Regions from separate parts of the Anoxynatronum sibiricum genome, predicted to be linked through region 2. Evidence: riboswitches for the same ligand, from Rfam matches in the RefSeq annotation. Region 2 holds a riboswitch; each other region holds the start of a gene.
The links. Region 2 has a riboswitch for molybdenum cofactor ahead of AAIG11_RS04350 (BUD32 family EKC/KEOPS complex subunit). Riboswitches for the same ligand answer to the same signal wherever they lie in the genome.

Region 1: linked by a shared signal. The riboswitch ahead of moaA (GTP 3',8-cyclase MoaA) and the one ahead of AAIG11_RS04350 (BUD32 family EKC/KEOPS complex subunit) in region 2 are both predicted to bind molybdenum cofactor.
Region 3: linked by a shared signal. The riboswitch ahead of AAIG11_RS01135 (ABC transporter permease) and the one ahead of AAIG11_RS04350 (BUD32 family EKC/KEOPS complex subunit) in region 2 are both predicted to bind molybdenum cofactor.

The regions. Positions count from the first base shown of each region.
Region 1 covers NZ_JBCITM010000001.1:374,917-379,132, forward strand. Annotated here, with positions in the region: gene fdhF (formate dehydrogenase subunit alpha) at 1-397, shown strand, start outside; gene AAIG11_RS01645 (ferritin-like domain-containing protein) at 516-1,016, opposite strand; gene fdhD (formate dehydrogenase accessory sulfurtransferase FdhD) at 1,134-1,961, shown strand; molybdenum cofactor riboswitch at 1,982-2,103, shown strand; gene moaA (GTP 3',8-cyclase MoaA) at 2,173-3,132, shown strand; gene murB (UDP-N-acetylmuramate dehydrogenase) at 3,319-4,216, shown strand, end outside.
Region 2 covers NZ_JBCITM010000003.1:144,015-148,230, forward strand. Annotated here, with positions in the region: gene AAIG11_RS04340 (NADH-quinone oxidoreductase subunit NuoF) at 1-47, shown strand, start outside; gene AAIG11_RS04345 (NADH-dependent [FeFe] hydrogenase, group A6) at 69-1,805, shown strand; molybdenum cofactor riboswitch at 1,937-2,066, shown strand; gene AAIG11_RS04350 (BUD32 family EKC/KEOPS complex subunit) at 2,440-3,015, shown strand; gene AAIG11_RS04355 (TOBE domain-containing protein) at 3,104-3,313, opposite strand; gene AAIG11_RS04360 (putative sulfate/molybdate transporter) at 3,320-4,216, opposite strand, start outside.
Region 3 covers NZ_JBCITM010000001.1:259,211-263,426, reverse strand. Annotated here, with positions in the region: gene AAIG11_RS01145 (response regulator) at 1-176, opposite strand, end outside; gene AAIG11_RS01140 (ATP-binding protein) at 173-1,807, opposite strand; molybdenum cofactor riboswitch at 1,999-2,119, shown strand; gene AAIG11_RS01135 (ABC transporter permease) at 2,205-2,894, shown strand; gene AAIG11_RS01130 (ATP-binding cassette domain-containing protein) at 2,896-3,603, shown strand; gene AAIG11_RS01125 (helix-turn-helix domain-containing protein) at 3,604-4,216, opposite strand, start outside.

The sequences.
Region 1 (4,216 bases), on a different contig from region 2:
GAAGCCTGTTGAGTTCGTTGAATCAGGAGAGCTGGGGGATGAAGAGTACCCGCTGGTGATGACCACCGGCCGCATCCTTTATCAGTATCACACCCGTACCATGACCGGCAAAACAGAAGGTATTAACAATATGGCGCCGGAAGTATACGTGGAAGTGAACCCTGAATTGGCGGCAGCCAAAGGCATTGAAGATGGTGCCATGGTTAAGATTACATCCCGTCGCGGTTTTGTCACCATGAAAGCAAAAGTGACCGACAGAGTGGAAAAGGGTGTTCTCTTCATACCCTTCCATTGGGAAAGTGGCGCGAATGTGCTGACTAACGGTGAAGTGCTTGACCAGTACTGCAAGATCCCAGGCCTAAAAGTGACAGGGGTTAACCTGGAAAAAATGGCGTAAGCCGTCACACACAAGACTATAAAAACCCGGTTTCTCAAGTAATGAGAAACCGGGTTTTGTGTGCCGCGATCTTTTCAAAAGGTGATTTTAGAGTACTCAGCTCAGTTCAGTCGAAACATCAACCACCCCAGGGCTGGCTCATGTAGTCTTCCATCAAACGCTGGTGTTCTTCCTTGAACAGTTTTTCATGGCCCTGTTCCCATAAAGCCAAAGTGTGGAACAGTTTTTTGGCACTGGGATCATCGGTGTTGTCAGCTGCATTCTGGTAAAATTCAGCAAAATCTTTTTCCATTAAATAGGCAGTGCGCAGCACACTCATGTCAGGTACCATGCTTTCAGTCACCTGCTGGTCAAGCAGTTCATTCTCTGCACGATCGGCAAAAATATTTTTTTCCCGGTCAAGATCAAAGTCTACCTCTTTAAAAGTCTGATGCTTTTCAAAATGCTCCAGTTGTTCCTTCAGGTACTCGTAATGGTCCATTTCAACGTCTGCCAGTCGCAATAACATGTCTTTTGCACTGGCCAGGCTTACTTTTTCAGATTGATGGCGGAAAAAATCCACACCTTGCAATTCCCGCTCCATGGCATAGCGGATGATGTTTTGATAATTCTGTTTCATTTAAACGCCTCCCCGTTAAAATCTTAACACTATTATACCATATTTATACCACAAAATGTCGGCGAATAAACCGGATTCTGGTATAATAATCATAGTAGTACACAGGGAGGGTCACAAATGAATCTCGAACAGCAAAACGTCAAGCATACCTGTTCCATCATGCGAATCCAGCAGGAAGGCCCGTTGGCAAGGCCCGTTGCCATCGAAACCAGTGATGAAGTCATCATGGAAAAGCCCCTGACAATCTTTTTAAATGAGCAGGAGTGGATCACACTCTTAAGTTCAGGTACGGCCATGGAATATCTGGCAGTGGGATTTTTATACTCTGAAGGGATTTTACTCCGAAGAGAAGACTTGCTCAACTATTACCTCGATAGCGATGAAGGTAAATTTCACGTTCAGCTGAAAGAAAATCCAGAGTTAAAAACTCGATTAAAAGGCAAGCGAGCTGTTACCACCGGCTGCGGAAAAGGTACTGTCTTTTTCGACGTGCTGGATGCTCTGACGACTCAGCCCATTAAGAACCAATACAAGATCCCGTTTGATGTGATACTGCAACTGTCTTCTGCTTTTCAAAAACGATCCATTCTGTTTCAGGAAACTGGGGGAGTGCATGCCTGTGCATTATGTGACATCTCAGGCATTCAACTTTTTCATGAAGACGTGGGCCGTCATAATGCACTGGATAAGGTTGTTGGTGAGGCTTTGATCAAGGATATTTCGGTAGATGAAAAGTGGCTGATTACCAGTGGCCGCCTTTCTTCGGAAATGGTGATAAAAACAGCGCGTTACGGTATTGCGACGCTTATTTCCAGATCGGCCCCCACCAATCTGGCGGTGGAACTGGCGACACAGTTGAATATGACCCTCATTGGATTTGCGCGGGGGAACCGCATGAATATTTACACAGGCAGGGAAAGGGTTTTCATTAAAGGGGAAGAGTGATATAATCAACTTAAATGAATGATCAGAATTTTTTCCGAGTTGTTTTTTTCTAAGGGAATGCATTCCTATGAAGAACAACCGTCGGGTACTGGGAGAAATCCCCGTGCCTCCCGTGATGGAAAGGAAAAAAGCCCCGCAGGGAGCCTCCTTACCATCGGCTCCTTTTTTGTATTGCATCAGAGAGAAATGCTAAGAGACAGGAGGATCATGTATGGCAGATCGATACAGTCGCCACATCACGTATATGCGTATTTCGGTGACAGACTTATGCAATATGCGCTGTCAATACTGCATGCCGGAAGAAGGTGTTGAAAAGCGCACCCATGAAGATCTTTTGTCATTTGAAGAAATCGTTTCCATTGTGAAAGCCAGTGTACCTCTGGGTATCCGAAAAATTCGCATCACTGGTGGTGAGCCGTTGGTACGCAATGGGATTGTTTCGCTGGTGGAACAGTTAAGGCAAATCAATGGTATCGAAGAAATTGCCATGACGACCAATGGGACACTGCTGAAATCAATGGCCAAACCATTGAAGGAGGCAGGTTTAAATCGTTTTAATATAAGCATTGACTCGCTGAAGGAAAACCGCTATCGTGAGATTACCCGTGGCGGGCGCCTGTCTGATGTTCTTGAAGGAATTGAAACCGTTCTTTCGCTGGGAATGACACCACTAAAGCTGAATACGGTGGTGATAGGAGGTCTTAATGATGATGAAGTCAAAGACTTTACATCACTAACGATCAATGAACACATCGATGTTCGATTCATAGAACTGATGCCGGTGGGACAAGCCAGCCAGTGGGCAGAAAATAGGTTCATATCCAATGATGTACTGCTGGAAAAGCTGGGATTTTTGCTTACAGAACAGCGGGAAAATGGAAGTCCAGCCCAGTATTATCGCTTGCCGGGTGCCCTGGGACGAGTGGGATTTATTAATCCCATCAGTCATCATTTCTGTCATGAATGCAACCGCATTCGCCTTACCAGCGACGGCCGGTTGAAACCCTGCCTTCACAGCAATGATGAAATTGATCTTCGTTCGGTATTGCATCAGCCTGCAAGTCAAATCACCAAAGTCATTGCCCAGGCCATTGATCGCAAACCGGAAAGACATCAGTTAGATCTAGATGAGCGCTGTACCAGCCGTAATATGTGTCAGATTGGTGGTTGATACCTTCTGAGAAACGCAGCCACCTGAAGCCCACATGTTTCATGATGGGCTTTTCTGTTGGAGAGAATAGGTGACTTATACGAATGACAGTGCGTTGACCCTTCCCATGCAAACCGATATAATGAAGTGAGACGGTCACAGGGAGCCGGAAGATTTCCTCATGAGTTCCGGCAAAAAAAGGCAGAGGTGAACATTTTGATTGAGCAAGCATTGGAGAAGGCACTGAAACAGATAGTGGGAGAACCGGCTTTGCGTTGTCAGGAGCCCATGAAAGCACATACTTCCTTTCAAATAGGCGGTCCTGCTGATTATCTGGCAGAACCCGGCACAGAAGCCCAGTTGGCTGGTCTTCTATCCCTTTGCCAGGAGAGCGGTGTTCCTGTCATGGTCATTGGAAACGGCAGCAACATGCTGGTTTCAGACACAGGCATCAGGGGCGTGGTGATCAAAATAGGCAAAAAGATGAATCGTGTCACCGTTCATGGACAACAGGTCAATGCACAGGCAGGGGCGACTCTTTCCAGTCTGTCACGCACATTATTACAGCAATCTCTGGCAGGGTTTGAGTTCGCTGCCGGCATCCCCGGAACACTGGGGGGAGCACTGGCCATGAATGCAGGTGCCTATGGCGGCGAAATGAAAGACATCCTGGTGAATTGCCGGGTGATGAACTCCCGAGGCATTATTCAAACTCTCACGCTTGATGAAATGCACATGGGATATCGATCCAGTCGTGTGCAGAAGACGGGAGAAATCATCTTATCGGCCAATCTCGCGCTGAAGTCAGGAGTATACAGGCAAATTAAGTTTATGATGGATGATTACTGGCAGCGACGCGTCACACGACAACCTTATTATCTGCCCAGTGGCGGTAGTGTTTTCAAGAGGCCTGAAGGGTATTTTGCAGGAAAGCTGATTGAAGATTGTCAGTTAAAAGGCGTGGCTGTGGGTGGTGCCATGGTGTCAGAACTTCATGCCGGCTTTATTGTTAACACAGGAGATGCGACAGCAGCAGATGTCGTTAATCTGATGAACCTGATCTGCAAGCGGGTGAAAGAAACCCACGGCGTCGATTTGGAAGCGG
Region 2 (4,216 bases):
GTGCTTGCTTGCGCGCATGTAAATTTGATGCAGTTATTAAACCTTAGGAAGAGGTGGATCAAGTGGATATGATTAATGTAACCATCAACGGCTGTCACATTCAAGTGCCGAAAGAAACGACGATATTGGAAGCTGCTGAGAAGTGTGGCGCACACATTCCGACACTATGTCACATGAACCTTGGTGAGTTGGGTATTGTCAACCAGTCTTCATCCTGTCGGGTGTGCATGGTTGAAGTGGCAGGACGCCCGGCGCTGGTACCTTCCTGTTCAGAAAAGGTGACAGAAGGAATGGTCATCACGACAGATTCTCTGAGATCTATCACGGCGCGTCGCATGTCGGTGGAGTTGCTTTTATCGAATCACCCCAAGGAATGTCTAACCTGTGCCAAAAATCTGGAGTGCGAACTGCAGAGTCTGGCCCAGGAGTTGGGGATAAGAGAAATAAAATGGGAAGGTGAACGATTGGACTACCCGAAAGATCAGTCCAGCTACTCGCTGGTAAAAGATCCCAACAAATGTGTGATGTGTCGTCGTTGTGAAACCATGTGCAACGATGTGCAAACCTGTGGCATCTTATCAGCGGTAAATCGGGGTTTTGGAGCTTTTGTGGGGCCTGCTTTCAACATGGACATGGCTGACACATCCTGCACATTTTGTGGTCAATGCGTTGCCGTTTGCCCAACTGCAGCCCTAACAGAAGTGAACAACACCCATTTAGTATGGAGAGAGCTTAACAACAAAAATCGCCATGTTGTAGTTCAGGTGGCACCGGCCATTCGCGTCGCAATTGGTGAAATGTTTCATATGGCGCCGGGAGAAATAACGACGGGAAAAATTGCAGCAGCACTAAGGAGACTAGGATTTGATGGGGTTTTTGATACCGACTTTGCGGCAGATTTAACGATCATGGAAGAAGCATCTGAACTGGTTCATCGCATTCAGCATCAGGGTACGCTGCCAATGCTTACCAGCTGTTGTCCGGCCTGGGTCAAGTTTTTTGAACATCAGTTTCCAGACATGCTGGATATTCCATCGACCTGTAAATCTCCTCAGGTAATGTTTGGAGCCATCGCCAAAACTTACTATGCAGAGAAAAAACAAATTAATCCTCACGACATCACGGTTGTTTCCATTATGCCCTGCTTGGCAAAAAAAGCGGAGGCAAAAAGGCCTGAGTTTACAAAAGAGGAAGATTCCAATGTGGATATCGTCATTACGACAAGAGAATTTGCCCAAATGATGAAAGAAGCGGGAATAGATTTTGCCAATCTTGAGGATCAACCTTTTGATTCGATGATGGGTGAAAGCACAGGTGCTTCAGTTATTTTTGGAACAACAGGCGGAGTCATCGAGGCAGCAGCCAGAACGGCTTATGAATGGATCACAGGTGATACACTTGAAAATGTTGAATTCAAAGCATTGAGAGGGCTTGAAGGAATTCGGGAGGCAACGATTACCATTGGTGACATGGATCTAAGGATTGGAATTGCTCATGAGTTGGGAAATGCTCGAAAGTTGTTGGAAGATATCAGGGATGGCAAGTCCAGTTTTCATGCCATTGAGATCATGGCATGTCCAGGAGGGTGCATTGGCGGAGGAGGCCAGCCATATCACCATGGTAACATGGAAATTATTAAAAAACGCCAGGAGGCAATTTATCGGGAGGATCAGGGAAAGGCAAAGCGAAAATCCCATGAGAATGAAGAAGTGCTTCGACTTTATGAGGAGTATTTAGGGAAACCTTATGGCGAAAAAGCACATGACTTGCTGCACACCCACTATATTGCCAGAGAAAAAATTTAATTAAAGGGCTGTGATGCTTATGGGATATATCATAGATGGTTTGACTTTCATTAACAACAATCCATTTTAATCAGTTGGATTAGAAAACAAATACCTTGACAATAATATCACAACAGATTATAATGATTAAGACAACTTAATAACTCCGAGTCTTTTTCTCTACCGGTACGCTCATCTCGTACCCATGAGAAACTGGCCTGTAGGGTATTAGTGGAAACGCTGGCACCTCCCATTGTGGAAAGGAGATGAACCGAACGTCAGGATGATTTTCTTGTCGTGTTCAAGGTGCCTTCTCTTAGGCACCTTTTTTTCTTTCTGCCGGCGAAAACTCGGAACTGGACCCAGTGACCTTCCTTAGCCGTGGAGTCGCACACACTTCTTCGGCTCAGGTTCCTTGCCGGTCCTGCAACAACGCAAAGAATGTCTCCCCAAGATCATTTCTTGAATTGTCAAGCAGGATCGGCTTTTTTTAGTTAGGTTTTGAAGGAGTGGTGTTGACTTGATACTGAGCAATCATTTCTGGCAAAAACATGATGAGGCGGTTTTTGAGAGAATCAAAACATTTAAAAGCAAAAAAAATGAGGTGTGGCTGATAAAGGCCAGGAAAAGTGATGGGACGCCTCAACAATATGTCTTGAAGGCCTATCAAGATCATAAACGCCTTGTGAAGGAAATGGAAATGATAACGGCACTGCATCGGCAGGGACTTGAAGTGCCTGCTGTTTATGAGCAGCAAGGCAGCTATTTGCTGATGGAATACATCGACGGAATTACTCTCTGTGAGGCATTTGAAAAACAGGAATGCAAATGGACAGAGGGTGATCATCTGCCAGAGTCTACAATGGAAATAATAGGATTGTTGACTGGCTGGCTGGAAAGGTTCTATCAGATAACGAAGGAGCTTGAGGGTAAGAGAATGATCATGGCTGATGTCAATCTGCGAAATTTTTTATGGACTGACACCGTTTTCGGGGTTGATTTTGAAGATTGCAGAGAAGGTAGATATGAAGAAGATGCAGGAAAAATATGCGCTTATGTCTACACCTATAGCCCAATGGCGACTCCTTTTAAAAAGCAGCTGGTAAATGCATTTGCGGATACATTTGTGAAGGAGCTGCTTCTTGAAGGAAGTTTGATCTACCACTACATGGATCGGGAACTGAAGATGATGGAAAGAAGAAGAAAAATGGCTATTCCCCATTTCAAATAAAACAGCTCTTCTTGAGAGTGTTTTTATGCTGGTAATGCGATAAAACGAAACCCTGGCTGAAGAACAGCTAGGGTTTCGTTTTATCGCATTACTCTTTCCCAAACATGACCGAAGTGGCTTTGATAATGGCTACCAACTCATCGCCCACCTGAATGTTCATTGATTCCGCTGCCCCTTTGGTGATTAGTCCGGTGACGATCATGCCTTCAGCAATTTCAAGTTGCACTTCGGAACTGGTGACGCCATGCACCACTTTGACCACTTTTCCTTTAAGCTGATTTCTTCCGGTTATTTGCATTTTTACTCACCCCCTTTCAGCGTTCCATTTTTTTCTAACGATGATCCAAACCCAGACAATAAACAGTGACCAGGTAATACCCAGGAACAGCGACAAGATACCCGTCAAAAGAGTTGCTGCCAGATCAGGTGTTTTTCGGGCGGTTTGAAAAAGCGCCAAACCTGAGTAAAAAAGCAGTGCTCCTAAGGCTCCAAAGGGGATCACCATCTCCAGATGGGGTGATGCAAACAACAGTGCAATCACTATCAAAACAAATCCTGATATGATATTGGATCCACCTGTACGGGCACCAAATCTGTACTGAGCCGCTAAACCGCCTGCCCCATGACACATGGGGAAGCCTCCAAAAGGGACTGAAAACAAACACATGGCACTCATACTATAAAGAAGCTGCTTTTCCTGAACTTGGCGGTCCAATAAATCGCTGATGAGTAATGAAGTGGCTAAAACGGCATTTCCAAGAGTGAGAGGAATCTGCGGCAAAGACGCTTTCGTGAACCCGCTGATAAAAGAAGGAAAGTCAGGCAATGTTAAAGCTGGGAGGCGCATGAGTGTAACCGGAGGTGGTCCAAAACGAAAAAGGCCGACAATAATTCCCAGTAGAAAAACCATCAGAGCTGAAACATCCAGATGCCTTGAAAATCGATAGTAGAAAATGATGCCCATTGCCAAGGCACCGAGAATGAAATCATACCTCATCATCACCATGGCCTGCCTCATCAGGGTCAGAGCGAGCGCCAGTTGAATACCGCGGATTAAAGCGATGGGAATACTTCTTTTGATGAAGTCCATGGCGCCGGTGAGAGCGATGAGCAGCAGCACCAGTCCCATACCGATTCCTGCACCTGCAATTTCGGCAGCGGACAATCTTTCTGTAAGGGCAATCACACCAATGGCTTTCAT
Region 3 (4,216 bases), on a different contig from region 2:
CGGGGCATGTAAATATCAAGTATGATAAGATCGACAGTTTCTTTTTCAAGCATTTCCATCGCCTGTTCTCCGTTTCGGGCTATGGTTGCAACCCGAAAACCCTCTACAGAGTTGACATACCGGTGATTGATTTCTGCCACCATTGGATCGTCTTCAACAATCATGACACGAATCATTGATCCTCCCCCTCATTTTCCCTGACAGCAGGCCATTGTTTGGGCAGTCTCACCCAAAAAGTGGTTCCATTTCCTGTTTTCGACTGAACCCGAATAGTTCCATGAAGTGTTCCAACCACCTGATTGACAAGAAAAAGGCCCGTTCCCCTGTCTCCTTCACGGGTGGAAAATCCCCGATTGAAAATCTTTTCCTGTATGTCACATGACATGCCTTCTCCATTGTCCACCACCTGAAGCATGATGGCATGATCTGTTTCCTGAATACTCAGTGTCACCTGCCCGTTTTCCCGCTGATTCAGAGCGTCAAAAGCATTGTTCAGGAGGTTTCCGATGATGGTGACCAATGCATTGCTGCTAATGCGTCCCTGCAGAACAGACAGTTGACTGGCAGGGTCAACCATCATGGTTAACCCCGACTCTCTCGCCGCACTGAATCGCCCGATGATCAGCGCCGCCACGGCAGGTTCTTTAATGTGACGAATGACCTGACTGGTGATCTGCTGCTGGCTTTCTGTCTCCTCCAGTATATACTTCTCGGCGAGATCATAATTTTTCAGCTGCAGCAATCCCAACAGCACATGCATCTTGCTCATGAACTCATGGGTGTTGGCACGCAGAGAATCCACCAGCATCCGGGCACCTGTGAGCTGTTCAGCAAGAGTGGTCAATTCATCCCGGAGACGAAAACTGGATATCACACCCACAATTTCATTTTTGGCGTTTGTGATGGGAATGCGGTTGACCATAATGGGAACACCGTTCATGACATCCTGAATATCAAGCTCTGCCTGCCCGGTTTTCAATACCCGGGGCATTTTGGACTCAGGCATAATTTCACCGATGTGCATCCCTTCCTGTTTATCCGGAGAGATACTCAACATTGTTCGTGCCGCTTCGTTGATCATGGAAACATTTCCATCTGCATCAATAGCCATTACACCTTCTTTAATGGCTTTCAGAATCCCATTGCGCTCCTTTAACAGTTTTGAGATTTCGTAGGGTTCCAACCCCAGCAGAATTTTCTTCAGGTGCTTTGCCATCCAAATGGAGCCCAAGTGGCCCAATACTAGTCCAATTAAAGCAAAGCGATAGACCTGCCATCGCATTTCTGCCGTCGCCTGTTCGATGTTGCGATTCAGCGTGCCCACCGCCACCATACCAAGGCGATGGCCTGCAGGGTGGATAATGGGAGTCAGCGCCCTGGTGGAGATTCCCAGCGTTCCCTGTGCCACCGAAATATATTCGCTTCCTTCCTGCAGCACGGGCCCCTCATCGCCGCCTGCAAAAGGCTTCAGCAGCTGTTCAGGATTGGGATGGGAGTAGCGAATCCCCTCAATATTCGTTACCGTGATAAATTGTACATCGCGACTGCTGCTTCGAATCACTTTCATCAAGGGATCAATGGTTTCTTCAGGATGTGCTGTTTCAAATGCGCCAATCACCGTTGGCATGCGGGCAACAATACGGGCTGTATTGAGAACATTGTTTTCCACTTCTTTTAACAGGCTGGCTTCCATGGTTTTGAGAAACCCATAGCTGACACTCAGAACACTCAACGTCACAATAAAAGCAGAAAAGAACATGATTTTGGCCTGCAGGCTGATTTCTCTGCGCTGTCTATGCGTTTTCATACGTACCACATCATCCTTCCGGTAGTCCGGCCCGGTGCTGTTCCTGTAATTTGATTTATTTTATCACATAGTTGCCTTCTGGTCGACTTGCCTCTCTGCAATCAACGGCATGATACCGCCGGGTATCAACGTCTGCTCGTTGACAAGCCACCACCCCTTCGGTATAATCAGCAGTAAGCGTTATCACCAACCAGCGCTTAAGTCTCCGAGTTTTTGCGTCTACCGCGCTCAGCGCCATGACCAAAAACCATTAAGGTATTGCCGGAAACAGCGATGCCTCCCACTGTGGAAAGGAGCCGAAAAATCACCAAAACTCCCTTTCTGCATTTTCAGCTTCAGGGAGTTTTTTTGTTTCGTGGTTCCATGTAGTTGACTACTTTGACAAAGGGGCGTATTCATGGATAATCTCATACAGGGAACCCGGGATGCCGTTCATCTGCTCATCAGAATGGACCCGGAATTCCTAGAAATTGTCGGCCTGTCTCTCTTTGTTTCACTGACTGCCACTTTTTTGGCAGGCATTGTGGCAATCCCCTTTGGCCTTACCATCGGTATCAAAGAATTTCCTGGTAAAAAAATGCTGGTTCGATTGATTTATACGCTAATGAGCATGCCGCCGGTGGTCATTGGGCTGGTCATTTTTCTGTTACTGCTTCGCAGCGGCCCTTTGGGGCAATTTCGCCTCAACTTTACCCCCACGGCCATGATCATTGCCCAGTTTTGCCTGGTGACACCCATTATCACCGGTGTTGTGTTTAATGGCACCAAAGAAAGAGGCAGCGAGATCAGAGACCTTGCCAAAACCATGGGGGCTTCTCCTTCTCAAACACTCTGGCTGCTCATTCGAGAATTGCGTATCAATATCATGTCGGCTGTTGTCACCGGGTATGGCCGGGCTATTTCTGAGGTGGGGGCTGTCATGGTGGTGGGTGGAAATATTCGGGGGCACACCCGGGTCATGACCACCACCATTGCCATGCTTCGCAATATGGGAGAGTATTCCCTGGCCATCGCCACCGGCATTGTGCTGCTGCTGATTTCTTTCATCATCAATTCACTGCTGTATCATTGGCAACAGGAGCGATAACATGCATCTTTTCATCGAACACCTCACCAAAAGCTATGATGAAAAAAAGGTGCTGGATATCTCCCGGTTGGAGATTGACAGTGGCTGTTTTTGGGGAATCATCGGCCCCAACGGTTCCGGAAAAAGCACCCTGCTTAAAATCATCTCTTCCCTGACAGCACCCTGTCAGAGTCGGATTTTATACGATGGTCTGCCTCTGAATGACCGATTACTTCTTGACATGACTTTGGTTTTCCAAAAGCCTTACCTGTTACGCACTTCTGTTTTTCAAAACATAGCGTACCCGCTGCAGCTGCGCCATGTTCCCGCGCAGCAACTTAAAGAGCAAGTGGAGGAAATGCTGACATGCTTTCAAATTGAACATTTGCGAGATCAAAAAGCCTGGACACTTTCAGGTGGCGAGGCTCAGAAAGTGGCTTTGGCCAGGGCCCTTGTTTTCAAGCCCCGGTTGATCATGCTGGATGAGCCCACTGCCAATATTGACCCCACTTCTATTCTGCTTCTTGAAAAACAGATTCGCATCCACTACGAAGCCTATCACCCCACGGTGTTAATGGTCACCCATAACCTGCAACAGACAAAACGCATGTGTGACCAGGTAGCCTTTTTGTATGAGGGTACTCTTCAGGATGCCGGCCCCCTTGAAAAAGTCTTTGGCAGTCACGCACACCCTCTGGTGCATTCTTTTATCCAGCAGGGTTTAATTTAATCAGACTCTGAACTCAACGCTGACACAGCGGCCAATCAGCTTTAATTGCTTCTCAGTGACAGCTGTGGGTACTTCCCCTGAACTTCCGGTGGATAACAGAATTTTTTTCTGCTGATCTTTCGAAAGTTTGCGAATCATTTTTTGGCCGTTTACTTCGATGACATGGATTTTACCATTGATGATTTCAGTTGTTTCACAGACCATTACCAGATCGTCCTTAAAAATTCGCAGGGACTGTAATTGGCCGTCTGCCACCTGAAAAAATCGAACTCTCTCCCAGGGAACTCCCTCTATTTTTTTGCCCAATACCGGCAGTTCTTTTTGCGCCACTATTTTCCCTGTTGCCAGATTTTCTACAGGGAAACGCCTGATGATATGGGCCAGGGCATCAGTCCACTGATCATTGGGTTCGATGGAAAGGGAGGCATCCCGTTTCACCGCCTGATTTCTGGTTGACCGATTGTTTTCAGTTTCACGGTCATCCTCGTTCTCCCCAGAGTCCCGACGAAGATGGGACCCCTGCTGCAATACATCCGTCTCTTCTCCCAACACCTGTAAAATACGCTGGGCTGCCTGTTCTTGGATCACTTTCCTGCCCGACTCCACCTGTTTG